4 regions of the Halomonas rhizosphaerae genome follow, and region 3 is predicted to be linked to each of the others. Evidence: riboswitches for the same ligand, from Rfam matches in the RefSeq annotation. Region 3 holds a riboswitch; each other region holds the start of a gene.

Region 1 (7,846 bases), on a different contig from region 3:
GTAAGGGGCGCCGAAACGGTCGTCGTGACTCCGGGTCTCGACGAGAAACACCGGGGCATGGTACGCCGCCAGGCGCAGCAGCGCCTCGCGCTCGAGCTCGACGAAGCCGAGCGGGCTGCGCGGCGCCTCGCGAAGCCACCGAGCGGCGGCGTCGGCATCCCGAGGCTGGCCGCTGGGCGGCGCATAGCGGACCAGGGGAGCCTCGGCCGGCATCGTCGCGAAGGAGGCCTCGAAGGTGTCCAGGTGGCCTGCCTTCCAGCGGTTGTAGCCGATGGCCAGGCCGAGGCGGGTCAGGGGATAGAGCCCCAGCGCCCGGCGCCAGGTCCGGTAGTGGTCGGGAGCCTCGACCGCCGCCCGCAACCGCTCGCGGGCCGGCCCGCTTCCCACCCCGGCCAGCAGCTCACGCTGCATCAGGCGCTCTGCGCAGGCATGGACGGCCTCGGTCGGCTCGGCGCCGGTCGGGAGTGGGTCCCGTCCGGCAGCCGGCAGGTTAGCGGCCTCGATGGCGCGCGCCTCGGCATCCAGCCCGCGCATCCGGGTCACCCAGTCGGCGAAGGCCGCGTCGGTGTCCAGTTCGTCACCCAGGCTCGCGAGCAGACGGTCGGTACGCAGGTAGGGGAAGCCGGCCACCCGGGCCGCCCCGGCATCGGTCACCCCGGCCTCTGCCACCGCCGCATCGAAGGCGGCCAGCCGCTCCAGGCAGCGGGCGTCCCGCGGGTCGCGGTCGACAACATCCGAGCGCCAGTCGGGACTGGCAGCACAGCCCGCCAGCAGCCCGAGCAGGAGAAGCACCCCGGGGCGCACCGGTGAGCAGACCTGCATGGCGCGATTCCTCGCGAACACGGATGGACCCCCTCAGCGTGGCCGCCCTCCGCCGAACTGGCAACGTCTCAAGCCGGACGCGCCTTCCCCGCCGGCCGGAGCCACGCGATCAGCAGGCTGACCAGGGTGGAGGCGAGAAGCGCGCCCAGGAACGGCGGCAGGGTCGGGATGCTGCCGGGGAAACTCGCCGCCAGCACGCCCGCCGCGGGGCTGCCCTGGGCGACCCAGCCCGGCAGGATGGCGCCGAGCATGCCCGCCACGCCGCCGGCCACCGCGGCCGTGGCGCTCATCCGCGACCAGAGCCCCAGCAGCACCGGCACCACGATAGCCGCACAGAGCAGGTCGGCGATCAGGAACAGCCGCAGCACCGAGAGCCCCTGCAGCGCCACGACCACCACCGGCACCATCAGCGCCACCGTGACCATCCGTGCCGCGCCGATGGAGAGCCCGCGCCGACCGGAGCCCGCCACCACCAGCGAGGCGAGGCCGTTCTGAAGGGTATCCACGCTGGAGGCGACCAGGGTGACCGCCAGCACCAGCGCCGGCAGGGCCAGCCAGCCCGGCGCCTCCGCGAGCAGCGCGAAGAAGGGGATCGGCGGCTCGCCCAGCGCCACGCCGGCCATGGCGGCCAGCATGCCGAGGCCGCCCACCGCCATCACCACCAGCACGGTGACGCCGCCGCCCAGCCAGGCCCCGCGGCCCAGGGCGCGATCGTCGCGCGCCGCCCACACCCGCTGCCAGTAGCCCTGGTGGAAGAGGTTGGCCGCGGTCACCGCGATCACCAGGGTCAGCGCCACGGCGAGCGCGCTGCCGGCGGGGATCGACGGCAGCGCGGCGTCCACCGGCATCTCGGGCAGGCGCATCAGCGCCACGCCACCGACCAGGGCCAGCAGCGCGATCAGCAGCCAGGCCTGCCAGCGGTCGGTGGCGAGGCTCGCCCGCAGGCCGCCCACCGCCGTGTAGAGCAGCGTGGAGACCGCCACGCCGATCACCACCAGCGCCGGCGGCACGTCGGAGAGCAGTGCGGTGATGGCACCGATGGCCGTCAACTCCGCGGCCAGGAAGCAGGCCATGTAGAGGACTGAGACCAGCGACACCCAGCGCCGCACCCCGACGCCATAGCAGGCCTCGGCGAACTCGCCGATGCTGCGCCCCTCGGGCAGGTGGCGGCGGATCGCCGGGCCGTAGAGCCCGAGCACGATGAACGGCAGCGCCGAGCCGATGGCATAGCCGGCCAGCGCCATCGGGCCGACGAAGGCCCCGATCTCGGGGGGCGCGAAGAGGATCCAGGCCCCCATCCCGGAGGCCAGGAAGGAGAGGCCCAGCGACTGGGCCCCCTGGGAGTTGCGCGCGGTAACATAGTCGTCGAGGGGGCCATCGGCCCGGCGGGCCCTGAGGCCCAGGAAGGCAAAGCAGAGCAGCGCCGCGCCGAGCACGGCAGACGTCAGGTAGGGCATGTCGCACTTCCTCCGCCGGTATGAACCGGATCAGGTTCCAGGGTCAGCGCCATGCGCTCTCTCAGCCCCGGCCGACACTCTCGGCGTCGAGACTCCCCTGGCGACAAGTGAATGGATTGTGGGACCTACCACTTGGTAGGTCAAAGTCAATCCTAACCTAACTGGCGGTATTCATCACTTCTCCCGCGGCACCCTCCCCATCAGGTAGAACTCCTCGTTCGGAGGTGTGCCGGTCAGGGTGACCAGACGGTTGGAGAGGCCGAAGAAGGCGGCGATGGCGCCGATGTCCCAGATATCATCGTGGGTGAACCCGGCCGTTTTCAGGCGGGCCTCCCACTCGTCGGTGAGCTCTCCCACCTCCAGGCCGCAGTAGAGGGCGAAGTCCAGCATAGTGCGATGGCGCTCGCTGATCGGCGCGGTGCGATGATTGATCGCCACCTGGTCGGCGAGCAGCGGGTCCTTGCTGTAGATCCGCACCAGGGCGCCGTGGGCCACCACGCAGTAGAGGCAGCGGTTGCGGGCGCTGGTGGCCACCACGATCATCTCCTTCTCCGCCTTGGTGAGCGTGTCGGACTCGCGCTCCATCAGGGCATCGTGGTAGGCGAAGAAGGCGCGAAACTCGGCCGGTCGGTGAGCCAGCATCAGGAAAACATTGGGCACGAAGCCGGCTTTCTCCTGTACCGTCAGCATGGCATCGCGGACATCATCGGGCAGGTCGTGGATCGATTCGGGGACGGAGAAGCGGCTGATCGGCGCGGACATGGAGGCTCCAGGCGTTGTGGTTGTTGGCAATGCCACCAAGTTATCAGTTAACGTCAACGTCAACATGCCGGCAAAGGTCGAACCTCCTCCGGTATTCCGCTTTGGCTACCCTGTCGCTATGCCGGCCTCGCATCCTCGAATAGCTCCGCGGGCATCGGATACTCCAGTTCCCAGGTCATGGCGATGGGACGATCTCCTTGATAGCCTTTCAGCGCCTTGGCCGGTCCCAAGAAGATAAACGGTGCCGTCTCTCCCTCGATCCGCTTGGTCAGGCGAGCGAAGAAGAGGATCGTATAGCCACGCTCTTCGAAATGGAGATAGTTCTGCCCCGTCGGGCTCTCCTGAGTGACGGTTGACTGGCTCTCCCAGTGCAACAGTCTTCGGCTGATGGGATAGTCGCGATAACGCGTGGTAGGAGAGAAGTCTCCCTCGTCCTTCTGGAAGGTGACCAAGTGGATATAGGCACGAATGTCCTTGGCGTGGATGACGCCCACCCCGGTGGCGCCCGGTTTCTCAAGGCTGGCCAATCCCAGAGCCGCCTTAATTTCGGCGGTGCCATAAACACCATGCAGTAGTAGCCCGCAGTCGAACGGCAAATCATTCAGGGGTTGCAGCGGTACTCGCAGATGGCCACGCCGCCAGGCGGCAATCTCCACGGCATCGGCCGCCACACTGGGGTTAGCGCGCCACTTCTGCAGCGACTGCTCGAGACTATCCACGCCGACCAGCCCGCCCTTCCGGGCCCACAGCAGATAGTGCAACGCCGTTTGCTGAGCCACGTCGTAGCGACCCAACGCCTCCTGAACCGTCCCGTCTTGACCGCCAATGTCCTCGAGGGCTCTCAAGAGCACTGGATCGCTACGCAAAGCGATACGCGGTAGCGCCTTGCGGGCCTGATCGAGGTCCGGGTCGGCAGGGAGTGGGTTGCGGTCGGCTATCGCCTTCCACTCCGACCAACTCCTGCGCGACAGCACCTGTACCGGTGACAGTCCCGTCACCTCCAGGAAACGCCCAAACGTCAGTGGCTGCCCTACTTCCTCCGGCCAAGTGCGCAGGGTCTCGGGGATAAACTGATTTAAGTCACTGAGCACCGCGCGAATCTTGCTTAGAACTCGCTCCCGAGCGACCCGTTCAAGCTGAATACTGCAGCCAGGGGGCAGGCTGGGGAACTCGGCCTCTACCTCTCGGTCAAGTCGCTGCCGCTGGCCGGAAAGCAATGCAGTGAACTTGGTATCCAACCGATAACGCCGGTGAGTTTGGCCCACAAAGTCCAAGACAGTCAGACACTCCTTACCTGGCGCGTGACGCAGTCCGCGCCCCAGCTGCTGCAGAAATACCGTCAGGCTCTCGGTGGGGCGTAGAAACATCACCAAGTTGATATCCGGAACATCCACCCCTTCACTTAGCACATCGACAGTAAACAGAAACGGTAAGCTGCCCTCGCGGAACTCACGAAGCCGCTCAGCGCGAATCTCTGCCGGAGTGTCACCGACTAGAACGGCGGCCCGATAGTCATCGCCCAACCTGTTGAAGCACTCAGCCATATACTCGGCATGGCGCACCCCGACACAGAATCCCACCGCCCGCACGCCGGTCAGGTCAGGCTGGTAACGCTCAAGTGCCTGTCGGACGGTATCCACCCGTTGTCGAGCACGAAAATCATCGCCGGTCAGTAGATTCTCAATCTGGCGGGCATCATAGCGTCCATTGCGCCACAGGCTGTCGTCGCTGAGGTCTACGCTATCGCTGACCCCGAAGTAGTGGAAGGGACACAGCAGCTTTTCTTCAAGCGCCTCGGGCAGGCGAATTTCCGCGGCGAAGTCGCCATCGAAATCCGGAAGAATACTGGTGCCGTCCATGCGCTCGGGCGTGGCCGTCAGCCCCAGCAACACGGCAGGTTTTAGCTCCTCGAGTAGCGCCCGATAGCTGCTAGCAGTCTCATGATGCGCCTCATCAATCACCACATAGTGAAAGTGGTCTGTTCCAAGGGATTCCCAAGGCCGTTGTCCATTCAGCGTTTGCACCGAGGCAAACAGGTGACGGTGCTCCGTCGGCGAATGCCCGCCCACCCAGAGTTCGCCGAAGTTCTGATCACGAAGCACGGTGCGGTAGCAGGCCTGGGCCTGCTCCAAGATCTCCTTGCGATGGGCGACGAACAGCAGCGGTACCTGACGACCCTCGCGCTCACAGATCCGTCGATAGTCCAGTGATGAGATCACGGTCTTTCCGGTACCGGTGGCCGCCACGACCAAATTGCGGTAGGAACCGCGCTGACGCGCGGCATCGATCGCTTCCAGGATTCGTAGTTGGAACGGCCGCGGCGTAATCTCGGCGAAGAAGGTCATCCCTCGGCGGTCACGATCCTTGTGCGCCGCGATCGCTTGTCGAAAGCGGATAAAGTCCGCCTGAGTGTAGGGCTCGAACTCATCGCTCTCCCAATAGGCCGAGAACTCCGCCTCGAAACGTTCGAGGATATGTGACATGTCCTGAGCGGTGACCTTGACGGTCCATTCCAGACCTTGGGTCATTGCCGAGTGGGACATGTTCGCCGAGCCAATATAGGCGGTGGAAAAGCCACTATTCCGCCAGAAATGGTAGGCCTTGGCGTGAAGGCGGGTACCACCGGTATCGTAGGAGACGCGCACGCTGACATTGGGCTGTTGGGTCAGCCACTCCAATGCCGTAGGGTCGCTCGCGCCCATATAGCTGGTGGAGATCAGGCGAACTGGCACGCCTCTCTCGGCCAAGCGCTCGAAGGCGGGCATCAAAAGCCGCAGACCGGACCACTTAATGAACGAGATCAGGACATCGACGCTATCTGCCGTCGCCATCTCGGCCCGCAGCTCATGCTCCAATGGCGGGTCATGTCCCAAGCCGGTGAGTAGTGCACTCGTAGAAAGCGGGGTATTCGGGCGGGGTAACGGCTCGCGGCTATGCCCGATCTCAGTAAGAATCGGCTTGTCGGCGCTGAGCAGCCGTTTGCGAGTCAGATAGTCGAGGCCGTCGGTGGCTGACACCAGCTCTATAATGCGGTTCAGGAGAGGAAGCCGCTGCTGGGCGTCCACGATCCGTAGAGCACGGTGAAGCAGTTGGCCGACAAACTGGGAGTAGGCATGGGGCGCGGTCTCATCATCGAGAGAGCGAAGCACCGGCTTAAGCTCTGGGTGCGCTTCCAACTGCGCCATTAGTTCTTCATCGAGCAGCCGCTCGTAGAGCCCTTCCGGTAACCGTTCCATGGTGTATCTTCCCTGCCCTGTCGATGCCGTCCAGGGTAGCAGTAACCGACAGGCGCTGGGCGCCTGCAACATCATTCGTCGAGGCGTCGAACCGCCGGAAACCCGAGTGCCCACAGGCTGAGAGGTAGTCATAACCGGCTCAGATCACTGCTATCGCGCAATAAATTGCGCTCCCACAAAAAAGTACGGCCCCGCCTCTCTCGAGACGGGGCCGCCGACAGCCTCGCAGCGGGCCGGGATCAGCTCAGCGAGATGGTGCTGTTGATGCCGCTGGAGACGTTCTCCGGCTCGAACCAGCGCGCGGTCACGGTCTTGGTCTGGGTCCAGAAGGCGATGGCCTGCTTGCCGTTGGGGCCCAGGTCACCGAGCTTGGAGCCGCGAGAGCCGGTGAAGCTGAAGTAGGCCACCGGCACCGGAATCGGCACGTTGATGCCCACCTGGCCGACGTCGATGTCGGTCTCGAAGCGGCGCGCCACCCAGCCGGAGTTGGTGAAGATGGAAGTGCCGTTGCCGTTGGGGTTGGCGTTGATGAAGGCGATCGCCTCATCCAGGGTGTCGACGCTCACCACGCAGAGCACCGGGCCGAAGACCTCCTCGCGATAGATGGTCATCTCGGGAGTCACGTCGGCGAACAGGGTCGGGCCGACGAAGTTGCCGTTCGGGTAGCCCTCCACCTGGCAGCCGCGGCCGTCCACCAGCAGCTTCGCGCCCTCCTTCTCGCCGGCGGTGATCAGCCGCTCCACGCGCTCCTTGGCCTGGGGGGAGACCAGCGGGCCGAGGTCGGCGTCGGTCTGGGTGCCGGGGCCCACCTTCATGCTGCGGGTGCCCTCGACGATGTCGTCCAGCCACGCGCGGGCCTCGCCCACCAGCACCACCACGGAGTTGGCCATGCAGCGCTGACCGGCGGCACCATAGGCGGAACCCAGCAGGTTGTTGATCGCCTGGCTGCGGTTGGCGTCGGGCATGATCACGCAGTGGTTCTTGGCGCCCATCATCGACTGCATGCGCTTGCCGGCGGCCGCGGCGCGGTTGTAGAGCAGCGAGCCCACGTGGGTGGAGCCGATGAAGGAGAGCGCCTTGATGTCGCTATGGTCGGCGATCTGGTTGGCCACGTCCGGGCCGCCGTGGACCACGTTGAGCACCCCGGCCGGGATGCCCGCCTCGTGGGCCAGCTCGACCAGGCGCATGGTGGAGCTCGGGTCCTGCTCGGAGGGCTTGAGCACGAAGGTGTTGCCGGTGGCGATGGCCAGCGGGAACATGAAGCAGGGCAGCATGATCGGGAAGTTGAAGGCGGTGATGCCGGCGCCCACGCCCAGCGGCTGGTTGAGGGTGTAGACGTCCACCTCGCTGGCGGCGTTCTCGGCCAGCTCACCCAGCTGGAGGCTGGTGATCGAGCAGGCGTGCTCCACCACCTCGAGGCCGCGGCCCACCTCGCCGGCGGCGTCGGGCAGGGTCTTGCCGTGCTCCTCGGTGATCAGCGCGGCCAGCTCGTCGGTGTTGTCGCGGATCAGCGCCTGCAGCTTGAGCATGATGCGCATGCGCTTGGCCAGCGGCACCTTGCGCCAGGTC
Region 2 (7,846 bases), on a different contig from region 3:
AGGCCTGAGGGTCGCCCTCGCTTGCCTCGGCGCGGGAGGCCGCGGCCTTGACCAGCTTTTCGAGCTCGCCGCTCTGGTGCATCTCGACCACGATGTCACAGCCACCGACCAACTCGCCCTCGACCCACAGCTGAGGGAAAGTCGGCCAGTTGGCCACCTTGGGCAGCTCGGCGCGGATGTCCGGGTTATCCAGGACGTTGACGAAGGCGAAGCGCTCGCCACAGGCCATCAGGGCCTGGACGGTCTGGGCGGAGAAGCCGCACTGCGGCAGCTGGGGGGTACCCTTCATGTAGATCAGGATGGGGTTCTCGCCGATCTGGCGCTGGATGTTCTCGACGGTGGTGCTCATGACATCTCCCTTTCTCGTGTGGCCGGATCTCGACGGACCGGGCCGCGATAGACCGTGGCCGGCAGGCGCCCGGGCAATACCCGAGCAAGCTGGTCGGCCTTGTGGATGAGGGCCATTCTACTGATGACGGGCGCGTTGCGCATCCCCCGTGGGCTGGCTAGGATGGTCGTTTTTTCCCGTGGAGCGACACCATGGCCACCCGCCATTTCCTCACCCTGCTTGACCTCAGTCCGGACGAGCTGCGCTACCTGGTCCAGCGCGCCATCTCGATCAAGAACGGCCTGAAGACCCACGGGCCGACCTACACGCCCTTCGCCAACCGCACCCTGGCGATGATCTTCGAGAAGTCCTCGACCCGCACCCGGGTCTCCTTCGAGACCGCCATGGCGCAGTTCGGGGGCCATGCGCTCTTCCTCTCGCCCCGCGACACCCAGCTCGGCCGCGGTGAGCCCATCGGCGATACCGCGCGGGTACTCTCGGAGATGGTCGACGCGGTGATGATCCGCACCTTCTCCCACGAGGGACTGGAGGCATATGCCGCCGCCAGCACGGTGCCGGTGATCAACGCGCTCACCGACGACTACCATCCCTGCCAGCTGCTCGCCGATGTGATGACCTGGACCGAGCTGCGCGGCAGCGTCAAGGGCCGCACCGCGGTGTGGATCGGCGACGGCAACAACATGTGCCATTCCTGGATCAACGCCGCCCGCCAGTTCGACTTCCAGCTGCGCATCTGCTGTCCGGAGGGCTACGAGCCCCGCCAGGACATTCTCGCGGCCGCCGGCGACCGGGTGACCATCCTCCGCGATCCCCAGCAGGCCGTGGCGGAAGCCGACCTGGTCACCACCGACGTCTGGGCCTCCATGGGCCAGGAAGAGGAGCAGGCCAGGCGCGAGGCGGACTTCGCCGGCCTCCAGGTGAGCGAGGCGATGCTCGACCGGGCGAAGGAGGACGTGCTCTTCCTGCACTGCCTGCCCGCCCATCGCGGCGAGGAGATCAGCACGACCCTGCTCGATGATCCGCGGGCCGTGGTCTGGCAGGAGGCCGGCAACCGCCTGCATGCGCAGAAGGCACTGATCGAGTTCCTGCTGCTGGGGCGAGTGGAGGGGTGAGGGATGCTGCCCCGCCCGGCGTGGAGGCTGCCACGGCGGGGCATGTTAGACCTTGGTATGACATCAACCTTCGTCGCATGTATAATGCGCTGCAGCAGAATCCCTTCAGGAGATGCGGCAGCATGATAGATGACACCCCCAGCACCCACGGCATGCAGCGCAGCCTGCGTCAGTGCCTCTCCAACATGGCCGCCCTGCTCTATCGCCAGGGGCACGTCCTCGAGACGGTCACCGTCCCGCACCGCGGCCTCGACCGCAACGCCCTCAAGGCACTCGGCGAAGCCGACCGCGACTGGGCACCCTGCCAACACATCCTCGAGACCAGCCGGGCCGCCACCTGGAACGACCAGCAGCGCTTCGTGCTGACCGGCCTCGGCCGCGAACTACTGTTTGACATGTTCGGCGAAGGGGCCGCCGACTGCGCCTGAGGCGGACAGGACGCCATCCCCTCTGATGCCCGGGTACGCGACGAGATTGCGTGCCCGGGCATCTTTGGTTAAGTTGGCAGGACTTGTCGGGGAGCCCCGGCACGCTCATGGAGCCGTGCACGGGGGCTGAGATCGGTACGGCCGAACCCGTTGAACCTGATCAGGTTGATGCCTGCGGAGGGAACAAGCGCGTGTCATTCCTGCCCGCCCCCTGCCGTCATCCCCCCTGGTCAGCCATGCCTGCTGCTGGATGGCCGCTATCGTGACACACACCACCGATCACATCGCCGTCGCCGGCGCCGGCCTGCTGGGGCGCCTGGTCGCCTGGCAGTTGCTCGGCGACGGCCACGCCGTCACCCTCTACGACGCCGGGGACCTGGACGCCCCGCCCGCTGCCGCCTGGACCGCCGCCGGCATGGTCGCCCCGCTCTGCGAAACGGCGATCTCCGAACGCTGCGTTTACGACATGGGCCGCTTCGCCCTGGCCCAATGGCCGAGGTGGCTCGAAGCCCTCGACGCTCAATCGCTGTGGCAGCAGAACGGCAGCCTGATGGTAGCGCACCCCCAGGACCTGGGTGAGCTCACCCAGTTCCGCCGCGACCTCGACCATGCGCTGGGCGGCGACTCCCCCTGCCGGACGCTCGACGCCCGGGGGATCCATCGGCTGGAGCCCGACCTGGCGCCCGGCTTCCACCAGGGCCTGTTCCTGCCGGACGAGGCCCACCTGGACAACCGGGCCCTGCTCACCCGCCTGCTGGACGAGATTCGCGCCCTGGGCGGGGAGTGCCATGCCCACTGCCCGGTGGAGACCTTCCCCGGCGAGGTCGTCACCGCCGACGGCCCCCGGCGCTTCGACCTGGTCGTGGACTGTCGAGGCACCGGCGCCCGACCGCGCCACCCGAGCCTGCGGGGCGTGCGCGGCGAGACCCTGCACGTGCGGACGGCCGAGATCCAGCTCTCGCGGCCGGTACGGCTGATGCACCCCCGCTACCAGCTCTACGTGGTCCCCAAGCCGGAGGATCGCTTCGTCATCGGGGCCACCCAGATCGAGAGCGAGGACCGCTCGCCCATGTCCCTGCAATCCTCGCTGGAGCTGGGCAGCGCCCTCTATACCCTGTCCCCGGCCTTCGCCGAGGCGCGCATCCTGGAGCAGGGGGTCAACCTGCGTCCCGCCTTCCTCGACAACCTGCCACATGTCACTCAACAGCAGGAGCTGATCACCGCCAACGGCCTGTTCCGGCACGGTTACTTGCTGGCACCGGCCGTGGTCTGCCACCTGCTGGCCGGGATCCGCGGCCACGGTGACCGGCCCTTCGCCGACACACTGGCGGCACGCCCGCCGCAGGAGAACGCCGCATGAACCAGATCACCCTGCGACTCAACGACGAGACCGCCCGCCTTCCCGCCGGCACACCGCTCGCCGACGCCCTGCAGGCGTGGCACTACGCCGACCGCCGGGTCGCGGTGGCGGTCAACGGCGAGTTCGTGCCCCGCTCGGCCTACGCCGGACGGGTCCTGCAGGAAAACGACCGTATCGATATCGTGGCCCCGGTAGGAGGTGGCTGATGGACGCGCTGCACGACGATACCCTGACGCTGTATGACGAGGCCTTCGCCAGCCGCTTCCTGCTCGGCACCGCCCTCTACCCCTCGCCCACGGTGATGCAGCAGGCCATCCGGGCCGCCGGCTGCGAGATGGTGACCCTGGGCCTGCGCCGGCAGAACCCCGCGGCCGGCGACGGCGAGGCCTTCTGGCAGATCCTGCGCGACAGCGGCTGCCGGCTGCTGCCCAACACTGCCGGCTGCCGCTCGGCCCGGGAGGCCATCACACTGGCGCAGATGTCGCGCGAGCTCTTCGACACGCCCTGGATCAAGCTCGAGGTGATCGGCGACGACTACAACCTGCAGCCGGACCCCTTCGGTCTGCTGGAGGCGGCCCGGGAACTGATCGACCAGGGCTTCAAGGTGCTGCCCTACTGCACGGACGATCTTGTGCTCTGCCAGCGCCTGCGCGACGCCGGCTGCCAGGCGCTGATGCCCTGGGGCTCGCCCATCGGCACCGGCCGCGGCCTGATGAACCGCTACGCCCTCCAGACCCTGCGCCAGCGCCTCGACGTGCCGCTGATCATCGATGCCGGCCTGGGCGCGCCATCCCAGGCCGCCGAGGCCATGGAGATGGGCTTCGACGGCGTGCTGCTCAACACCGCCGTGGCCCGGGCCCATCGCCCGCCGCAGATGGCCGAGGCCTTTGCCGAGGCCATCCGCGCCGGCCGCAAGGCCTACCTGGCCGGACTCATGCAGCAGCGCCAGACTGCCAGTCCCAGCACGCCGACGGTGGGCCAGCCCTTCTGGCATCGCGATGGCAGATAGTCCCGGCGCAGGAGCCGCCGGGGGATGACGTCGGGACGGGGAAGTCTGCTATCGTCTGCCCGAGGCGACCCCGTAGACGAAAGGAGGCACCCATGAGCAGCCAGACCCTCCCCGATACCATGGCCGCCATGCTGCTGACCGGGCATGGTGACGTCGACAAGCTGGTCTACCACGACGACGTGCCGACCCCGCGACCGGGGCCCGGCGAGGTGCTGGTGAAGGTCACGGCCACCGCCAAGAACAACACCGACCGCAAGGCCCGCGAGGGGCTCTATCCGGTGAAGAAGGGCGAGGTGACATCGTTTGCCATGGGCGGGACGCCGACCCTGACCTTCCCGCGCATCCAGGGCGCCGACATCGCCGGGCGCGTGGTGGCGGTGGGCGACGGGGTCGAGGCCTCGCGGATCGGTGAGCGCGGCCTGCTCGACTTCAACCTCTATCCCGACGCCCGGCGCGACATCAACTTGACCCCGGACTACTACGGCCACGGCGCCGACGGCGGCTTCGCCGAATACGTCGCCGTGCCCTCGGACCAGTTCCACCATGTGCCCAACCCGGAGCTCAGCGACGCCGAACTCGCCGCCATGGGCATGTGCTCCTACCAGACCGCCTACCATATGATGACATCCGCCCGAGTAAGCGCGGGTGAACGAATCCTCGTCAGCGGCGCCAGCGGCGGGGTCGGCACGGCGCTGATCCAGCTGTGCCGTATCGTCGGCGCGGTGCCCTATGCGGTGAGCCAGCAGGAGAAGGCCGAGGCCCTCAAGGCGCTCGGCGCGGAGGCGGTGATCGACCGCGGCGACCTGGCGGGCTTCGCCGAGCGGGTGCTCGAAGCCACCGGGGGCGCGCCCATCGACGCGGTGATGGACCTGGTCGGCGGCGAGATGACCGACCGTTTCATCGACACCATGATCCAGGACATGAAGGCACGCACCACCTACCCTCGCCTCTCCATCGCCGGCGCCAGCGGCGGCAACATCAGCGAGATCCTGTGGACGCGCATCTACCTCTATCAGGTGCAGATCTTCGGCGTCTCCCACGGTACCCGCGCGGAGGCCGAGCAGCTGATCGCCTGGATCCGTGCAGGCGAGCTCAGGCCGGTGCTGCACGCCGCCTTCCGGCTCTCCGACCTGCATCAGGCCGAGCGCTACTTCGTCAGCCGCGGCAGCAACTTCCTGGGCAAGATCGTGATCGTCCCCGACAGCCAGTGGGACGAGCATGGCGCGCCCTTCGCCCTCGAGGGACACTCATGAGCCAGGCACTGACCCTGCAACTGATCGACACCCACGCCGGCGGCGATGTCAGCCGCATCGTGGTCGGCGGCATCGAGCCCCTGCCCGGCGCCACCGTCAGGGACCAGATGCACTACCTGCGCGACGACGCCGATGGCCTGCGCAAGCTGCTGCTGGAGGAGCCCTACGGCATTCCCGAGATGTCGGTCGACCTGATCGTGCCCGCCACCGACCCGGCCGCCGAGGTGGGCTACATCATCATGGAGGTGATGGGCTATCCGATCTACTCCGGCTCCAACACCATCTGTACCGCCACGGCGGTGCTGGAAAGCGGCCTGGTGCCCAAGCAGGAGGGACGCCAGCGCTTCAAGCTGGAGTCGCCGGCAGGACTGGTGCAGATCGAGGCACTGGTCGAGAACGGCGTGGTGGAGGCGATCACCTGCGGGGGCCTGCCCAGCTATATCGACACCTACCGCGCCAGCATCCATGTGCCTGGCATCGGCGACGTGACCTACAGCGTTGCCTACAGCGGCGGCTTTTACGCCCTGGTGGACGCCACCGAGTTGGGCTTCCACCTCAACCGCGACGAGGAGCGGGAGCTCGCCGACTGTGCCCACCGGATCGTCGAGGCGATCCAGGCCGAACGCGGCTTCTCCCACTACACCCTGGGCGACGTGGGTCCGCTGCCCTTCCTGCACTTCATGGGCCCCGTCGAACAGGTCGCCGACGACTTCTACCGCTCCCGCTCGACCACCTACGTGCATCCCGGCGTGATCTGCCGCAGCACCACCGGTACCGGCACCTCGGCGCGCCTGGCGCTGATGCGCCACGAGGGCACCATCGAGCCCGGTGACAAGCTGGAAACCGTCTCGCTGCGCGAGACCGGCTTCATCGGCGAGTTCACCGGCACGCGACAGGAAGGGACCCATACGGTCGTGGAGAACATCATCACCGGCAAGAGCTACGTGCTGGCCCGATCCGACATCGTGGTCAACTGCGACGACCCCCTGGTGGCGTGCGCCGGCCTGCACCATATCCTCAGCGCCGGCCAGGCCTCGTCCGACTGAACGCCGCCCGGCGGGCGACGTACTCGCCGGGCCCCGGGACGAGATCCGCTCACCAGGTCCGGCGAAAGCGCATCGCGGTGACCACCCGCTCCCGGGCCATCTCGACGGCCGCCTGACGGGGGAGCCCCCCGGTCGCCTCGGCCCGCTGCAGCACCTCGGTGACGTTGGCGCGGACCTTCTCCGCGATGCTGGCGAGGGCCTCCCCCTGGCTGCCGCCACGATACTCGACGGCCGCGCAGATCACCCCGCCGGCATTGACGATGAAGTCCGGCAGCACCAGCACGCCGCGCTCGGCGAGCCGCCGCTCCGCGGCCTCGGTCACCGGGATGTTGGCCCCCTCCGCCACGACCCGAGCCCGAAGCCGATCCACGTTGCCCTCGTGGATGACGTCGGGCCGTGCCGCCGGAATCCAGATGTCGCACTCGGCGTCGATGATGGCATCGCGCCCCCCGCCCTCGCCGCCCGGGAACTCGGCCAGGCGTCCGCCCTGACGCTTCCAGTCGACCAGCGCCGGGACATCGAGGCCCTCGGCTCGCGTCAGGCTGCCCGCGGAATCGGACGCCGCCACCAGTTGCGCGCCGCGCTCGACGAGAAAGCGCGCGGCGTTCATGCCGACCGCCCCGAAGCCCTGGATGGCGACCCGTGCGCCGGCGAGCGGGAAGGCCGCGAAGGGCTCGGCCGCCTCGAGGGCGACGGCCAGGCCGAAACCGGTGACACCGATCTCGTCCAGGGGAATGCCGCCGATCTCCCTCGGCAACCCCACCGAGCGCCCGATGACGTCGTGCACCCAGGCCATGGTGGTCTCGTCGGTGCCCATGTCCGGGCCGACGATGTAGTCCTTCACGTCCTTCAGCGCATGGGCGTAGGCGCGGACCAGCCGCTCCTTGTCATCGGCCGGCATCCTGGGGTCGGCGAAGATCACCGCCTTGGCCCCGCCATGGGGCAGGCCGGCGGCCGCGTTCTTCAGGGTCATCGCGCGGGCCAGCCGCGCACACTCCGCCAGGCTTACGTCCGGCGCCATGCGCGTCCCGCCGATGGCCGGCCCTGCCGCCACGTTGTCGACCACCAGGATGGCCCGGAGCCCCGTGGCCGGGTCATGCAGGTAGAGGATCTTCTCGGGCCCCAGGTCGTCGGCCAGATCGAAGGCATCGCGCATCGCCGCACTCCCCAACACGTCTCCCTGAGGTCAAGCTAGCAGGCTTCGCCCGGAATGGCGCCATGACTGACGGGACTCCCTGGGGCAGGACGTCAGGCCGGCGTCACCGCCAGCGCCAGTCCAGCTCGAAGGG
Region 3 (7,846 bases):
GATACCGGTCACGCGCTTGGCGGTCAGCGGCACATAGCGCAGCAGCACCCCGGCGTGGATGGTGAAGTAGTCCACGCCCTGCTCGGCCTGCTCGATCAGGGTGTCGCGGAATACCTCCCAGGTGAGGTCTTCGGCCACCCCATTGACCTTCTCCAGCGCCTGGTAGATGGGCACGGTGCCGATGGGCACCGGGGCGTTGCGGATGATCCACTCGCGGGTCTCGTGGATGTTCTGCCCGGTGGAGAGGTCCATGATGGTGTCGGCGCCCCAGCGGATGCCCCAGGTCATCTTGTCGACCTCCGCCTCGATGGAGGAGGTCACCGCCGAGTTGCCTAGGTTTCCGTTGATCTTCACCAGGAAGTTGCGGCCGATGATCATCGGCTCGGACTCGGGGTGGTTGATGTTGTTGGGGATGATGGCGCGGCCCACCGCCACTTCCTGGCGCACGAACTCCGAGGTGATCTCCTCCGGCAGCCGCGCACCGAAGCCCTGGCCCGGATGCTGCTGGCCGAGGATGCGCTCGACTTCCTCGGTTCCCAGGGCTTGGCGCCGCTGGTTCTCGCGAATGGCGATGAATTCCATCTCCGGGGTGATGATGCCCTGGCGCGCATAGTGCAGCTGGGTGACGTTCCTGCCTTCCTTGGCCCGCCGCGGGGTACGGGTCAGGTCGAAGCGCAGCGGGGCGAGCGTGGGATCGTTGGCACGGCGACGGCCGTACTCGGAGGTGGGGCCGTCGAGCCGTTCCGTATCGTCGCGCTGCTCGATCCAGGCGCGACGCAGCTCGGGCAAGCCGCGGCGCAGGTCGATCTCGGCGTCCGGGTCGGTGTAGGGGCCGGAGGTGTCGTAGACCAGCAGCGGAGGGTTCTCCTCGTCGGCCCCCGAGGTGCGGGTGGGCGACAGCGAGATCTCGCGGAAGGGCACGCGGATGTCCGGGCGCGAGCCCTCGACGTAGCGCTTGCGCGAGCCGGGCAACGGCCGGATAGCGGCCTCGTCGACGCGGGCGGTCTCGGCGAGAAAGTGGGCGGTCTTGCTCATGCGGTGTTCTCCCTTGGGTTTCATGGGGTTGTCAGGGAGGACAAGCTGGGGAGGACAGGGGCCGCCAGGCATGGAGCGCCGTGGCGGCGTGTCGCTTGATCCCTACGCTGGTCCTAGCCAGTTCAGGTTCAACGGGATCCATGCTCGGGTGCTGCATGATCTCAGCCGTCTTCAACGGCACCCCGTCAAGCGTGGTGGTCAACTACCCGGGCAAGACGTATCTTGCCCGCCGCGTTTGGCCTGACCAGAGCCAGCGCGGGTCTTTCCATAGGGCCAGCGATGGCACCAGGCCATCAGTCGGTGCGGTCCAGCCCCATCTGCCAGAAGTCGATCTCGAGTCGCGTGGCGTCGCGAAACACCTCCGACAGCTCCTGGAAGCGCCCCGGGGTGACCTCGGCCAGGCGCGCATCGAGCCACTCAAGCTCGGCGTGCATGGCATCCTGGAACTCGTCGCTTTCGTACATGCCGATCCAGGCGTCATAGGGATTGGCCTGGCCGCGCACGGTGGAGGGCCGGGTTGTGAGCCACCGGGCAATCTCGCCATAGCCCACCAGGCAAGGTGCCAATGCCACGTGCAGGTCGAGCAGGTCGCCGCGGTGGCCGGTGTCGAGCACGTAGCGGGTGTAGGCGAGTGTCGCGCGGGCCTCGGGCAGGGCGGCGAGGTCCTCCTCGGCGATGCCCCAGTCGCGGCAGTAGTCCACGTGCAGGCCGAGTTCCACGTCGAGGATCGCCTTGAGCCCCTCATGGGCCTGGCGCAGGTCGGCCAGGGTTCGACTCTTGTAGGCGGCCAGCGCATAGGCCCGGGCGAAGTGGATCAGGAAGAGGTAGTCCTGCTGCAGGTAGTGGCGAAAGGCGCCCTCGTCGAGGGTGGCGTCGCCCAGGCCGCGCACGAATGGGTGTTCGATATAGGCGCGCCAGTCGGCCTGGCAGGCGGCGGTGAGGTCACTGAAGCGGGAGCCCATCTTGCCTCCGGTAGCGGTGTCGATCCGGAGTCGGGCGAGGGGAGGGTGGCCATGGGGCTGCCGGAGAGGCACTGGCTCACCGCTTGATTCCTACGCCGGTACGAGCCGGATCAGGTTCCACGGGACCAGCGCTCGGGTGCTGTCCATTCCTGGAGAGACCCCTGCGCTATCTCAGCCGGATTCACCGGCACCCCGTCAAGCGAGTGAGTTAGTCTAGCAGGCTGGTCATGACTTGCCAGCCCGTCTATCTGTCGGGATCGGCTATTGCCTGATCGCCTCCAGTTCGAGGATCAGTTCCACTTCGTCGCCGACCATGCCGTTGTCGACCCCGTAGGTCATCCCCCAGTCGCTGCGGGCGATGGTGGTGCGTGCCGACAGTCCCAGGGTGTGCTGTCCGTGGCCGAAGGGGTACACGTCGGCCTTGTTGAGCGTGACGTCCAGGGTCAGGGGGCGGGTCTCGCCGAGCAGGGTCAGTTCGCCTTCCAGTGTGCCTTCGCTGTCACTGCGTGCCTCGAAGTCGGTCACCTCGAAGACGATCGTCGAGTAGCGGCGAGCGTCGAGGAAATCGTCGCTGCGCAGGTGGTTGTCACGCTCCTCGTGGTTGGTGAAGACGCTGTCGGTGGCGATCTCGACTCTCCCGGAGTGCAGTTCTCGAGTCTGCTCGTCATAGACGAATTCGCCCTGGCCTTCCAGGAACATGCCGAGCGTGTCCGCGTAGCCGACGTGTTCGGTCAGGAAGCCGATGGAGAAGTGCTCTGGATCTATCTCGTAGGTGCGTGGCTCGGCACTGGCCGGCTGCATCGAGAATGCGCCCAGCGCCAGGACGAGCCCTGTGGCGATGGGCAATGCGGGAGGGGAGATATGACTGAGGGGCAAAGGCATGAGGGTTTCCTTTCGATTCACGAGTGACTGCTGGCGCGACAGTCCTCCACCCGCCTTGCCGGGGCATGGCGATACAGCCAGCGGATATCGACGCCGAAGGACCAGATCAGGCCGGCCAGAGCGCTTCCGGCCAGCCAATTCGTGGTCGTGGCGCCGGCGACGGGCAGCAGGGCGATCATCAAGGCAGCAACCTGCCACACGCAGACGATCTTGCGGCGACGACTCTGCGGCAGGGTCGCGGTCAGCCAGGAGAGCTTGCGTCCGGCGATAACGAAAGCGTAGCGCATGGCGCCGATGGCCAACACCCAGGGGCCTGCCTTGTCGAGCAACAGCAATGCCAGGCACAGCAGCAGGATCAGGAAGGCATCGAGTTCCATGTCGAAGCGCGCCCCGAAGTCGCTCTGCGTGGATGTGCGGCGCGCGACCCAGCCATCCACACCATCCAGCAGCAGGACCAGCAGGGCCAGGGCGGCAAGGGGGACAGCGTCTCGGGCCAGCAGGTCGGGGTCGGCCAGGGTGCCGGCCAGCAGAGCAATCAGGGCCCCCCGCCACAGGGTGATGCGATTGGCCCAGCCCAGTCTTCGCCAGTGGGAGGGCGCCGAGGCCACGACGAGTCCGGCCATGATCAGGTAGGTGATCATCGCCAGGAGGGGTACCCGGAAGCTCGCCCCGACCCACGACCACAGCAGTGTCGTCGCGGCCAGCAGGATCAGGGCGCCGACGCCAAGGTCACGGACGATCGGGATGGCCGGCCCCCTGGCATGGTCGCGGGTCGATTGACAGTATTGCATTGTGCATTCCAATATTGGCGTATCATTATTGTAGAAGAATAGGCGTGCAGCCAACAGTGTTGTACGACTGGGCCGGTTGCATCGATGTCGCTCACGGCTTCGTTAGCGTCTGTTCATACCCCTGACGTCCCCACTACGGATGTTGCCATGCGACATGCTAGCGCTACCGCCTTCTGGACCCTGGCACCGGGCCAGGGAGCCCTGCGACAGGAACAGGTGTCCATGCCTGGCCCCGGCGAGGTGGCCGTTCGAGCCCTCTTCAGCGGCATCAGTCGCGGTACCGAATCGCTGGTCTTCGAGGGCAGGGTGCCGGAAAGCGAGTGGCAACGCATGCGTGCCCCCTTCCAACAGGGTGACTTCCCCGGGCCGGTCAAGTATGGCTATGTCAGCGTCGGCGTCGTCGAGGCCGGTGAGCCCTTGCTGCTCGGACGAGAGGTGTTCTGCCTGTACCCGCACCAGGACCGCTATGTGGTGCCGATGGACGCCGTGGCGCCGTTACCGGAAGGCCTGCCGGCAGCGCGGGCCGTGCTGGCGGCCAACATGGAGACGGCCATCAACGGGGTCTGGGACGCCGCTCCCGGCGTGGGAGACCGTATCACCGTGGTCGGCGCCGGTGTGATCGGGGCCCTGGTGGCCTGGCTCTGCGCGGCGATTCCCGGTACCCGGGTGTGCCTGGTGGACGTGTCGCCGCGGCGGGCCGAACTCGCCGACGCCCTGGGCGTCGATTTCTGCCTGGCCGATCAGGCGCCCGCCGACAATGACCTGGTGGTCAACGCCAGCGGCAATCCCGATGGGCTGCGTCTTGGCTTGACCCTGGCCGGCGACGAGGCCCGGGTGGTCGAGATGAGCTGGTACGGTGACCGCGAAGCGAGCCTGCCCCTGGGCGAGGCCTTCCACTCCCGGCGACTGCGCCTGGTCGCGAGCCAGGTCGGCCGCCTGCCCGTCGAACGCACTCCGCGTTGGGACCATCGCCGCCGCCTCGCGCTGGCCCTGGACCTCCTGCGCGCTCCCTGCCTCGACGTCTTGATCAGCGGCGAGAGCGATTTCCACGAGTTGCCCCTCCTGATGCCTCGGCTCGCCGCCGCCTCGGGCGAGGTGCTCTGCCACCGAATCCGCTACTAGCCCCTTTCCTGGATACGAGGATCTTGCCTCATGTACCGCTTGAACGTTCGTGACCATTTCATGATCGCCCACAGCTTCCGCGGCGACGTCTTCGGCCCCGCCCAGCGCACGCACGGTGCCACCTATGTGGTCGACGTGACCTTCCAGCGCCGCGAACTCGATGACGACGGCCTGGTCGTCGACATCGGCCTGGCCGGCGAGGCCCTCAAGAGGGTGCTCGCCGAGTTCAATTTTCAGAACCTCGACGAGGTGGAGGAGTTTCAGGGCCGTAACACCACCACCGAGTTCATGGCACGGGTGGTCTTCGAGCGACTCGCCACGGCCATACAGCTCGGTCACCTCGGCGAGGCCGCCATGGGGCTCGAGTCCCTCTGCGTAACCCTGCATGAATCGCATGTCGCCTGGGCCAGCTATGAGGGCGAGCTTTGATGTCTCGGGACGCGATGCCCGAGCTGACCCTGATCGTCGCCGGTGATCCCGACCAGTGGACCGGAGGCTATATCTACGATGCCCGCATGGTGGCGGAACTGCGCAGCCAGGCGTGGCGGGTCGAGGTGGTGGGGCTCGAGGGGCGTTTCCCGCTGGCCGATCGGCGGGCACGCCACAGCCTGGTACAGGTCCTGGCGAGGCTGCCCGACAATGCCCGCGTGGTCATCGATGGCCTGGCCATGGGCGGACTGCCCGAAGAGGTCGAGCGGCATGCCGAGCGTCTGCGGATCATCGCCCTCGTCCATCACCCCCTGGCCGACGAGACTGGACTCGACCCCGCCCAGCAGAGGGCGTTTCGCGACAGCGAGGCACGGGCGCTGGCCGCGGCCCGCCGGGTGGTTGTCACCAGCCACCACACCGCACGTGCCCTGCGGGATTACGGCGTCCCCGACGGCCGACTCCGGGTGGCCGAACCCGGCGTCGACAAGGCCTCCCTGGCCAGCGGAGCCCTGGACCATGAGGATGCGATGCGTCCCCGGCGGCTGCTCTGCGTGGCGACCCTGACGCCCCGCAAGGGGCTCGGCCTGCTGGTCGAGGCGCTGGCCGGCCTCACCGACCGCCCCTGGGTCTGCGAGATCGTCGGCAGTCACCGGCGTGACCCCGAGCACGCCGCCTCCCTGTTGGCCGAGGCGCAACGCCTTGGCCTTGCCGAACGGCTGTGCTTCGCCGGCGAGCGGGATGCCCATGGCCTGGCCGCGGCCTACCGCCAGGCCGATCTCTTCGTGTTGCCCTCCTTCTACGAGGGCTACGGCATGGTCGTGACCGAGGCGCTGGCCCGGGGGCTGCCGGTGATCACCACCACCGGCGGCGCCCTGGCCGATACCCTGCCGCCCGAGGCGGGCATCGCCGTGCCACCCGGCGATATCAGCGCCCTGCGTGCGGCGCTGTCGCGCTGGATGGACGATGCCGAGGTCAGGCGTCGCCTGCGTCGCGGTGCCTGTCAGGCCAGGAAGGGGCTGGCTGACTGGCAACAGGCGGGGCAACGCTTCATGGCCGCCCTGGACGCCATCCCCGAGGCGCCGATAGGCGCCGTGGGTCGCCCCGGGCGAGGGCTGCCGTCATGAGTGTTTCCACCTCCCATGATGTGTTCTCGGCGGAGTGGCTCGCGCTGCGTGAGGGGCTGGATGCCCGATCGCGCAGCCATCGTCTGACCGGGCTGGCCATGGAATGGCTGAACGCGCGTGCCGGCCCCCATGGCATCGTTGATCTGGGTAGCGGCAGCGGCAGCAACCTGCGCTTCCTGGCCTCACGCCTGCCTGGTCCCCAGCGCTGGCGACTGGTCGATCATGATGCCCAGCTGCTGACCCATGCCCTCCGGCTTGGAGCCCGGCTGCGCGACAGTGCGGGTACCCCGGTCGCCCTGGAGACCTCTTGCCGCGGCCTGTCCCCGGTCGATCGGGAGCTGCTCGCCGGTGCTGACCTGGTGGTCGCCTCGGCCCTGTTCGACCTGATGCCCCGGTCCTGGGTGGCGTCGCTGGTGGCCGCCTGTGCGGCCCATGGCCAGGCGCTGCTGCTCACCCTCAGCGTGGACGGCGACTGGGCCTTCCTGGACCGCCAGGGAGCGCGCGTCGAAGACGGCGAGGACATCGCCGTGCGGACCCTCTTCCAGGCCCATCAGTATCGCGACAAGGGCCTGGGGCCCGCGCTGGGCGGCGAGGCGCCCGCGGTGCTGGCCAGCACCCTGGCCGGCGCCGGTTTCCGGGTGGAGAGCGCCGCCACGCCCTGGCACCTGGTGGCGGGGGACGCCACGCAGCGATCTCTAGCCGAGGCGCTGGTCAGCGGCTGGCACGATGCGGCCATCGAGCAGACCCCGTCCCAGGCGACTCGCCTCGGCGCCTGGCGAGATCGCCGCCTGGCGGCCATCCTCGCCGGGGAACTGGGGGTGACGGTGGGGCATCGTGATCTCTTCGCCTGGCCGACGCCGTCGGTGGAGCGAACGTGACCCTGCGCCTGGTCCGAGCCTCGCGCCTGTGGCGGCCACTGGCCAGCCTGCTGCTGCTGGGCGGGCTCTGGGTCTGGCTCGAGCCGGGGGCAGTGCTCGATGCGGTCGGTCCCCTGGCGCCGGGCTGGATCCTGCTGGCCTTGGCCCTGACCCTGCCGCAGATGCTGCTCTCCGCCTGGCGCTGGCGGCTGACCGCGTGTCGTCTCGGTCTGTCGCTGGGCTGGCGGCGTGCGCTGCGGGAATACTACCTGGCGATGTTCCTCAACCAGGTGCTGCCCGGCGGGGTGGCGGGGGATGCCGCCCGGGCCTGGCGACACGCCCGGGCCAGCGGTCGGGGGGGCAGCGCCTGGCGGGCGGTGATCATCGAACGCGCCTCCGGCCAGTTGGCCCTGCTGCTGCTGACACTGCTGGTCGTGGCCATGTCGCCGATGTGGCAGGGGCTGCTCGGCGAGGCGCTGGCGAAGCTATCCTCGCCGGGCTGGCCTGTCGTCGCTGCGCTGCTGGTCGCGATGGGTGTGCCGATGGCGCGCCGTCTGCTGCGTCAGCCGCCGGTGGCTCTGGCCGGGCTGGGGGGAGACCTGCGTCGCAGCCTGCTGGCCTCCTCGGTCTGGCCACGACAGCTC
Region 4 (7,846 bases), on a different contig from region 3:
TCCGCCCTCCGCCCTGTACAGCGCGTCACAGACGGCCATAATGGCTAGATGCAACGGTAACAAACCTCGAGGGAACGCGACATGGTGCCTATCACAACAAACAACCGGCGCCGGAGAGGGGGCATCTTTGTGCTGCTGGCCTGCCTGCTGCTGGCTACCTCGGCCGTCCAGGCCAATCCTCGCTATGCGGGTATCGTCATCGATGCCGACAGCCAGGAGATCCTCTACGCCGAGAATGCCGACAAGCTGCGCTATCCGGCCTCGTTGACCAAGATGATGACGCTCTACCTGGTGTTCGAGGCCCTGGAGGAGGGCAGGCTGAGCCTGGGCCAGCCGCTGCCGGTCTCTTCCTATGCCGCCTCCAAGCCGGCCTCCAAGCTCTATGTGAAGGCCGGCTCGACGATTCCCGTGGAGACCGCCATCCAGGCGCTGGTGATCAAGTCGGCCAACGATGTGGCCGTGGTGGTGGCCGAGGCCCTGGGCGGCAGCGAGACGCACTTTGCCCGCATGATGACCGACAAGGCTCGCGACCTGGGCATGCAGGACACCGTCTTCCGTAATCCCAACGGCCTGCCCGATGCCGGTCAGGTCACCACCGCACGTGACATGGTGGTGCTCTCCCGGCACCTAATGCGTGACTTCCCCCAGTACTACCCCTATTTCTCGCGGACGAGCTTTCCCTGGCGGGGCAAGACCATCACGGGCCACAACCGCCTGCTCAAGAACTATCCCGGTGCCGACGGCCTCAAGACCGGTTTTATCCGCGCCTCCGGCTTCAACGTGGCCACCTCGGCGGTGCGTGACGGCCGTCGCCTGCTCACCGTGGTGATGGGCGGCTTCTCCGCCGCCTCGCGGGACCTGCACACCGCCGAGCTGCTGGATCGCGGCTTCGTGCGGGCCTCGCTGGCCGATGGTCGCGGCTGGCTGGCCAGTGCCGACATCTCCGGTGGCCGGCTGATGCCGGGCGAGCCCCAGGCCCCGGGCCAGCCGGCCGGCGACCGGGTCCGCCTGGCCAGTCTCGGCACGCCATCCTCGGGCGCCGCGTCGCCCCCCGTGGCGTCGGCCTTCCCGCCGGCCCCGGCGGAGGAGCCGGTGGCGGCAGTGGATGCCCCGAGGCCGGCCGTGGCATCGCGGGTCGCCACCGTCGAGACGCCGGCCGCCACCACGACGGCGCGCCTGGAGCAGGGCTCGGCCGACGACCCGATCCGCGAGCTTATGGCCAGCACCCGTGCGTCGTCGGATCCCGTCCCGGGAAGCGCCGTCCAGCGCGGGGGCTGGGGCGTACAGGTCGGCGCCTTCAGCGATGCGGTCCATGCCCGCAACCTGGCGTCCCGTGCCGCCGACCAGTTGGCCAGTGAGCTGGCCGATGCCCGGATCGCCGTAGCCGATGCCAAGGATGCCGGCGTCTTTCGCGCCCGCCTGGTGGACATGAACGAGGGCCAGGCCCACACCGCCTGCCGTCGCCTGGTGGCCCAGGGCATGGAGTGCATGGTGGTCCAGGCCAGCCTCTGAAGGCTTGCCCTCCGGCACGTCACCGACTAGCGTAGTGATCTCCACTCACCCCGCCGGCCCCAGGCCGGCGGGGTGGCTTTTTGGGGTTCCGCCAGGGGAGGGCATTCGGCATGTCACCGTCATTCAAGGGCATCGGCTTCATGTGCCTGGGCGTGCTCTGCTTGGCCATCGGTGACGCCATCGCCAAGTGGCTGGGCGAGGTGCACTCGCCGCTGCAGATCATCTTCTTCCGTACCCTGGTCTCGCTGCCGCTGATCGCGGTGCTGGCCCGGTTCGGCGGCGGCCTGCGCAAGCTGCGTACCCGACGCCCTGGGATCCACCTGCTGCGCGGGCTGATCTACACCGGCACCATGTTCTGCTTCGTTCTGGGCCTGACCCTGCTGCCGCTGGCCGAGGCCACCGCCATCGCCTTCGTGGCACCGCTGTTCGTCACCCTGCTCTCGGTGCCGCTGCTGGGCGAGCGCATCGAGAGGCCGGTGCTGGCGGCCTCGCTGGTGGGCTTCGTCGGGGTGCTGATCGTGGTGCGTCCCGGCGGCGAGGCCTTCGACCCCGGCGCTCTGGCGCTGATCGGGGCGGCGGCCTTCTATGCGCTGATGATGATCACCGCGCGGCGCTGGGGCGGCACCGAGCACCTCTGGGCGATGGTCTTCTACATGACTCTGGTGCCTTTCGTGGTGACCGCCATGGCGTTGCCCTGGGTGTGGCAGACGCCCCACCCCTGGCACTGGCTGGCCTTCGCGGGATCGGGCCTCTTCGGGGTGGGCGCCACGGCCTTCATCACCATGGCCTTCCGCCATGCCCCGGCGGCCATCGCCGCGCCCTTCGACTACACCGCCATGCTCTGGGCGGTGCTGCTGGGCTGGTGGTTCTGGGGCGAGATGCCGGATTTCTGGGTGTTCGTCGGCAGCATCCTGATCATCGGCAGTGGCCTGGCGATCGCCTACCACGAGCGACGCACCACCCTGAAGCGTCGTCCGACCTCCTGACGCCTCAGCGCGGGGAACGGAAGGCCCGCGCGGCGGCCTCGGGGTCGGGGGTGCCGCAGATCGCCGAGATCACCGCCAGGCCGCGGGCACCGGCGTCCCGCGTCGCGGCCACGTGCTCGGCCTTGAGGCCGCCGATGGCCACGCTCGGCAGGGGGCTGGCGGCCACCAGGGCAGCCAGGCCCTCGAAGCCCAGCGGCGCGGCGTGGTCGTGCTTGCTGGGGGTGGCGAAGACCGGGCCCAGCCCCAGGTAGTCCAGCGGCGCCGGGTCGAGGCGGGCGAGCTGGTCATGGGTCTGGACCGAGAGCCCGAGGATCGCCTCCGGACCCAGCGCCGCGCGGGCTCTGGCCACGTCGCAGTCGTCCTGCCCGATGTGCAGGCCGTCGGCGCCGGCGGCCAGGGCCACCTCCAGCCGGTCATTGATGATCAGCGGCACACCGCTGCCGTAAAGTGCGGCCTTCAGGCGACGCGCCTGGTCGATCAGTTCGACGTCGCTGGCGTGCTTGTCGCGCAGCTGTACCACCGTCACGCCGCCGCGCACCGCCGCCATCACGGTCTCCACCAGCCCAGGGCCCGCGCAGAGCCCGCGGTCGGTGACGAGATACAGCGAGAGATCAAGGCGCATCGTCCACCTCCAGTCGGGCCCGTTCGGTCAGGGCCTCGCCCTCCAGGTGAAAGAGGGCGTCGAGGAAGGCCACCGCGAAGCTGCCCGGGCCATTTGCAAGTTCGCCGGCCAGTTCGCCGGCCACGGCGTAGCAGGCAAGCGCCGCCACCGTCGCCTCGAAGGGGTCATCGGCGCCGGCCAGGAAGGCCGCCACCACCCCCGTCAGCGCGCAGCCCAGGGTGGTGACCCTGGGCATCAGCGGGTGGCCGCCCCTGAGTCGGGCGACCCGTCGGCCATCGGTGACCAGGTCCACCTCGCCGGTCACCGCGACCACGCCATCCGTCTGGCGGGCCAGCCGGCGGGCGGCGTCGAGGGCCGCCTCGGCAGGGTCGGTGCTGTCCACGCCGCGCCCGCCGCCGGCCTGCCCCGCCAGGGCGATGATCTCCGAGGCATTCCCCCGGATCACGTCCGGCGACAGCGCCAGCAGTCGCGCCCCGGTCTCGCGGCGATAGCGCGTGGCGCCCACCGCCACCGGGTCCAGCACCCAGGGACGCCCCGTCTCCCCGGCGGCCAGGGCGGAGGCCTCCATGGCATCGACCCAGTGGGGCGAGAGGGTGCCGATATTGATCGTCAGGGCGCCGGCCAGCGCGGTGAACTCGGCGGCCTCCTCGCGGGCATGGACCATGGCCGGCGAGGCGCCGATGGCCAGCAGCACGTTGGCCATGCTGTTCATGGCCACATGGTTGGTGATGTTGTGGACCAGCGGGCTGGTCTCGCGCACCCGGGCCAGGTGCGCGGCGGGATCGATGGCAAGCATGGGGCCTCCCCGGCGCGGGAGGTGCGGCTCGGCGCAGGGCCGGGGCCACACGACTCCCTCCGCCGGCATTATCCGGGTCAGGTTCCGAGGGTGCGTCTCAGCCGTGGCGATGTCGCCACGGCGCCCCTGTCGTCAGGCTCCACTATCCCTGCCCGCTCCCTGGCTGTAAAGGCCGGGTTCAGGCCAGCAGGTGGAAGCCGGAGAGGGTGATCAGGCTGGCCAGGGTCAGGCTGTACAGGGCGTCGAGGGTGTCCGACTGTAGGGCCGGGCTCGGCCACAGCCGGGCCAGGGCCGCGGCACCCAGGCCGATCAGTCCCAGCGGCAGCTCCACCGCTGCCCAGTCGGCGAGCAGCACGCCCGTAGCCAGCAGCAGCCAGCCGGCCACCACCAGCAGGCCGGCTCGACGAGCGCTCGCCAGGTGTTCCGCTGCGGGGGTATCACGCGTGACAGTCCCCATGGTGTCGCCTCCTCGTGGTTCGATGGACGGGGACCTGTTCCCCGTTCACCAGACGCTAGAGGAGCCGTCTTAAGGTCCGCTTAAGGCGCGATGGCCGTTGCGTGTCAGTGGCATCGTGGATCTTCAGGCAGTACGGGCGAGCCAGCGCAGGGCTACCTTCCGGGCGTGGGCCAGTTCCCGGCACCACGTCAGCTGGCCGGCCGTGCGGCGGATGCCCGCACGGCGCAGCTTGACGAGGATGCGCGCCGGCAGGCCGACCAGCACCAGCGCGACCCCCTGGCGATGCATCTCGTCGACCAGGGCCTGGAGGGCCACGATGGCGGTGCCATCCATGCTCGGCACGTCATGCATGTCGAGGATGACGACCCGCACCTTCGGGTCCACCAGGTGCAGCGAGGTGAGCGCCTTCTCGGCGGCGCCGAAGAACAGCGGGCCATCGATGTCGTAGAGGGCGATCTCGGCGGGCAGCTCGTCGATGCTGGCATGCGACCCGTTGTCGACCCGCTGGGTCTGGGTCAGCAGCGACATGCGCCGGATGAAGAGGGCAGCTGCCAGCCCGATGCCCACGGCCACCGCCAGCACCATGTCGAAGAGCACGGTCAGGGTAAAACAGGTCAACAGGATGGCCACGTCCCCCGGTGGGGCAGAGCGCAGGGTGTGCAGGAAGTGGCGGGCCTCGCCCATGTTCCAGGCGACGATGAACAGCAGCGCCGCCAGCGCGGCCATCGGCACCAGCCCCAGCAGGCCGGCCAGCGCGACTACCGCCAGCAGCACCACCAGCGAGTGCACCACCGCCGCGATCGGCGAACGGGCACCGCTGCGGATGTTGGTGGCGGTACGGGCGATGGCAGCCGTGGCGGTGATGCCGCCGAACAGCGGCGCGACGATATTGCCAAGCCCCTGGCCGATCAGCTCGGCGTTGGGGTCATGCCGGGTCCGGGTCAGCCCGTCGGACACCACCGCGCAGAGCAGCGACTCGATCGCCCCCAGCATGGCGATGGCGAAGGCCGGACCCAGCAGGGCGCGAATCAGTTCGAAGTCCAGTGCCAGGGGTTCGCCGTCCGCGCCGGGCAGTCGCCAGGGGGCCACGAGACTCGGCGCGATCGGGGGAATCCCGCTGCCCCTCTCGCCCTGAGCCTCCCAGGTGAAGCGCGAGGCGATGGTCTCCACCAGGTTGCCCGTGCTCGGGTCGCCGATCCCGTGGTTGACCGCATAGGCCGCCACCGCGCCGACCACCAGCCCGACCAGGGGCGCCGGAATCGGCAGATGCAGGCGCGGCCAGAGCAGCATGACCCCCAGGGTGAAGGCCCCGATCCCCAGCTCCAGTGGCTCCAGGCCGGGCAGCGAGGCGGCGATCCGTCCCAGGTTCTCGACGAAGTGCTCGCCCAGCTGGCCGACCTGAAGGCCCAGGAAGTCAGGCACCTGGAGGACCGCGATCACCACCGCGATCCCCGCCGTGAAGCCCAGCACCACCGGATAGGGCACGTACTGGATGAGGCGTCCCATGCCGGTGAGGCCCAGCGCCACCAGGATCAGGCCGGCCATCATCGAGGCGATCAGCAGGCCGCCCAGGCCGTACTGCTGGACGATCGGGAAGAGGATGACGACGAAGGCTGCCGTGGGGCCCGAGACATTGAAGCGTGAACCGCCGGTCAGCGCGATGATGGCGCCGGCGACGATCGCCGTGTATAGCCCGTGCTGGGGAGGCACGCCGGTGGCGATCGCCAGGGCCATGGAGAGCGGCACGGCCACGGTGCCGATGGTCAGCCCGGCCAGGACGTCGCGGCGCAGGTCGTCCAGCCCGTAGCCGTCTCGCCAGGCCGCGCGCAGGCCGGTGGCGATGCCGGGAAGTCGCGGGGACGGTCGGTGGCGTGCCATGCGCGGGGTCTCCTTGTTACGGGGTCACCCGCCTCCCTGGATGGGCCGGTGGCCGCATCCACCCTGGGCGGTGATCCGGTTGCTTATGTGAATTACATTAACATGTCGTTAGTATTATCGACAAACATGTTCCCGGCATTGCCCCGCCCGGCAGCGCGCATTAACATTTGATGATAATGCTTCCGGAGAATCGCGATGGAAAAGAAGACGGCACGCCTGACCCTGCTGATCGACCCGCACAAGAAGCGGGCCTTCGAGCAGCTGTGTGCGGCCCAGGACCTGACCCCTTCCCAGGTGGTGCGACAGCTGATCCGCGACTACCTGCGCGACCATGGCGTGGAGTACGAGACGCGCCCCGACCTGGCCGGCAGGGACGCGACGGGACGGGAGTGAGTGGGGCCCCATCCCGGCCGGGTGGGTGGCAGCGGCTGCGGGGCCCCGGTCCTGCTTGTCCGGCAGGCCCGACGCCGGCTGGCGGGGAGGCGGTCAGGCCACCTGCTGCGTGCGCGGCAGCAGGACGGACACCCTGAGCCCGCCGCCCGGGGCGTCGTCGAGCCGCAGGTGGCCGCCGTGGCGCTGCAGCAGCCGGTCGACGATGGAGAGCCCCAGGCCGGCGCCGGCGCCCGGGCCGGCACGATGGAAGCGCTCGATGACCTGTGGGCGTTGCTCTGCCGGGATGCCGGGGCCCTGGTCGTCGATCACCAGGGTCAGGGCGTCGGCGCCGGCGGCCAGCCCGACGGTGACGGTGCCGCCCTCGGGGGAGTGCTGCAGGGCATTGCCGGCCAGATTCTGGATCAGGGTGTCGAGGGTCCCGGGCTCGACCATGAGCGCCCAGTCGGCGGCCTCGTCGGCCTCCAGCTGCAGCTCGATGCCGCGTTCGGCGGCCAGCGGCGAGAGCTTTGCCAGCGCCTCTCGCACCTCGGCCAGCAGGTCGGCAGGCTTGCCGGCCAGCGGCGACTCCTCCTCCGGGTCCAGGCGGGCCAGGGCGAGCAGCTGGGTGACCAGGCGAGTGCTCCGGGCCACGCCATCACGCAGCTTGTCCAGCGCCTCGCGGCGGTCCGCCGGGTCCTCGGCGGCCAGCGCGTTCTGGGCATGCAGGTCGAGCACCGCCAGCGGCGTGCGCAGCTCGTGGGCGGCGTCGGCGATGAAGCGCTTCTCGCGCACCCGCAGCGCGCGGATGCGCTCGAGCAGGCGGTTCAGGGCGCCGGCGATGGTTTCCAGCTCCCGCGGCAGCGGGTGGAGGATCAAGGGCTGCAGGGTGTGGGGGTCGCGTCGGCGGATCTGCTCGGCCATCCGCGATAGCGGCCGCAGCCCCCAGCCGATCGCCCACCATAGCAGCAGGGCCAGCACGGGGAGTCCCAGCAGGTCCGGCATCAGGGTGCGCAGGGCGATCAGGGTCACCAGCTCGCCGCGCACGTCATCGCGCTCGCCCACCATCACGCGCCGCTCTTCCTCGGGTGTGCTCAGCGCATAGACCCGCCAGCCATGGCCGTCCAGGCGGGTGTCCTGGTAGCCCTCCCTGAGCTCGGTCAGCGGCTGCTGCGGCGCGCTGGCCGAGCGCAGCAGCAGCCGGTCGCCCTCCCACAGCTGGAAGG

Evidence for each region. Region 3 has a riboswitch for thiamine pyrophosphate ahead of tenA (thiaminase II). Riboswitches for the same ligand answer to the same signal wherever they lie in the genome.
Region 1: it holds a riboswitch for thiamine pyrophosphate, as region 3 does, so the genes downstream of both, QLQ86_RS11035 (SLC5/6 family protein) here and tenA (thiaminase II) in region 3, are expected to answer to the same signal.
Region 2: it holds a riboswitch for thiamine pyrophosphate, as region 3 does, so the genes downstream of both, thiO (glycine oxidase ThiO) here and tenA (thiaminase II) in region 3, are expected to answer to the same signal.
Region 4: it holds a riboswitch for thiamine pyrophosphate, as region 3 does, so the genes downstream of both, thiM (hydroxyethylthiazole kinase) here and tenA (thiaminase II) in region 3, are expected to answer to the same signal.

What each region holds. Positions count from the first base shown of each region.
Region 1 covers NZ_JASCQQ010000026.1:124,645-132,490, forward strand. The annotation lists gene QLQ86_RS11030 (hypothetical protein) at 1-822, opposite strand, end outside; gene QLQ86_RS11035 (SLC5/6 family protein) at 891-2,279, opposite strand; TPP riboswitch at 2,269-2,388, opposite strand; gene QLQ86_RS11040 (peroxidase-related enzyme) at 2,454-3,041, opposite strand; gene QLQ86_RS11045 (DUF3427 domain-containing protein) at 3,158-6,277, opposite strand; gene QLQ86_RS11050 (CoA-acylating methylmalonate-semialdehyde dehydrogenase) at 6,517-7,846, opposite strand, start outside.
Region 2 covers NZ_JASCQQ010000010.1:27,974-35,819, reverse strand. The annotation lists gene grxD (Grx4 family monothiol glutaredoxin) at 1-349, opposite strand, end outside; gene argF (ornithine carbamoyltransferase) at 541-1,461, shown strand; gene QLQ86_RS05280 (hypothetical protein) at 1,584-1,889, shown strand; TPP riboswitch at 1,967-2,089, shown strand; gene thiO (glycine oxidase ThiO) at 2,152-3,249, shown strand; gene thiS (sulfur carrier protein ThiS) at 3,246-3,455, shown strand; gene QLQ86_RS05265 (thiazole synthase) at 3,455-4,258, shown strand; gene QLQ86_RS05260 (zinc-binding dehydrogenase) at 4,351-5,511, shown strand; gene QLQ86_RS05255 (proline racemase family protein) at 5,508-6,557, shown strand; gene QLQ86_RS05250 (Glu/Leu/Phe/Val family dehydrogenase) at 6,607-7,713, opposite strand; gene QLQ86_RS05245 (DUF4236 domain-containing protein) at 7,817-7,846, opposite strand, start outside.
Region 3 covers NZ_JASCQQ010000039.1:298,117-305,962, reverse strand. The annotation lists gene thiC (phosphomethylpyrimidine synthase ThiC) at 1-1,035, opposite strand, end outside; TPP riboswitch at 1,118-1,230, opposite strand; gene tenA (thiaminase II) at 1,329-1,997, opposite strand; TPP riboswitch at 2,068-2,202, opposite strand; gene QLQ86_RS19990 (YceI family protein) at 2,259-2,879, opposite strand; gene QLQ86_RS19985 (CDP-alcohol phosphatidyltransferase family protein) at 2,897-3,670, opposite strand; gene QLQ86_RS19980 (zinc-dependent alcohol dehydrogenase) at 3,818-4,792, shown strand; gene QLQ86_RS19975 (6-pyruvoyl trahydropterin synthase family protein) at 4,823-5,221, shown strand; gene QLQ86_RS19970 (glycosyltransferase family 4 protein) at 5,221-6,345, shown strand; gene QLQ86_RS19965 (class I SAM-dependent methyltransferase) at 6,342-7,223, shown strand; partial or broken gene QLQ86_RS19960 (lysylphosphatidylglycerol synthase transmembrane domain-containing protein) at 7,220-7,846, shown strand, end outside.
Region 4 covers NZ_JASCQQ010000005.1:6,702-14,547, forward strand. The annotation lists gene QLQ86_RS01465 (serine hydrolase) at 82-1,512, shown strand; gene QLQ86_RS01470 (DMT family transporter) at 1,623-2,498, shown strand; gene thiE (thiamine phosphate synthase) at 2,503-3,120, opposite strand; gene thiM (hydroxyethylthiazole kinase) at 3,110-3,916, opposite strand; TPP riboswitch at 3,954-4,054, opposite strand; gene QLQ86_RS01485 (hypothetical protein) at 4,095-4,373, opposite strand; gene dauA (C4-dicarboxylic acid transporter DauA) at 4,497-6,251, opposite strand; gene QLQ86_RS01495 (CopG family transcriptional regulator) at 6,447-6,644, shown strand; gene QLQ86_RS01500 (ATP-binding protein) at 6,738-7,846, opposite strand, start outside.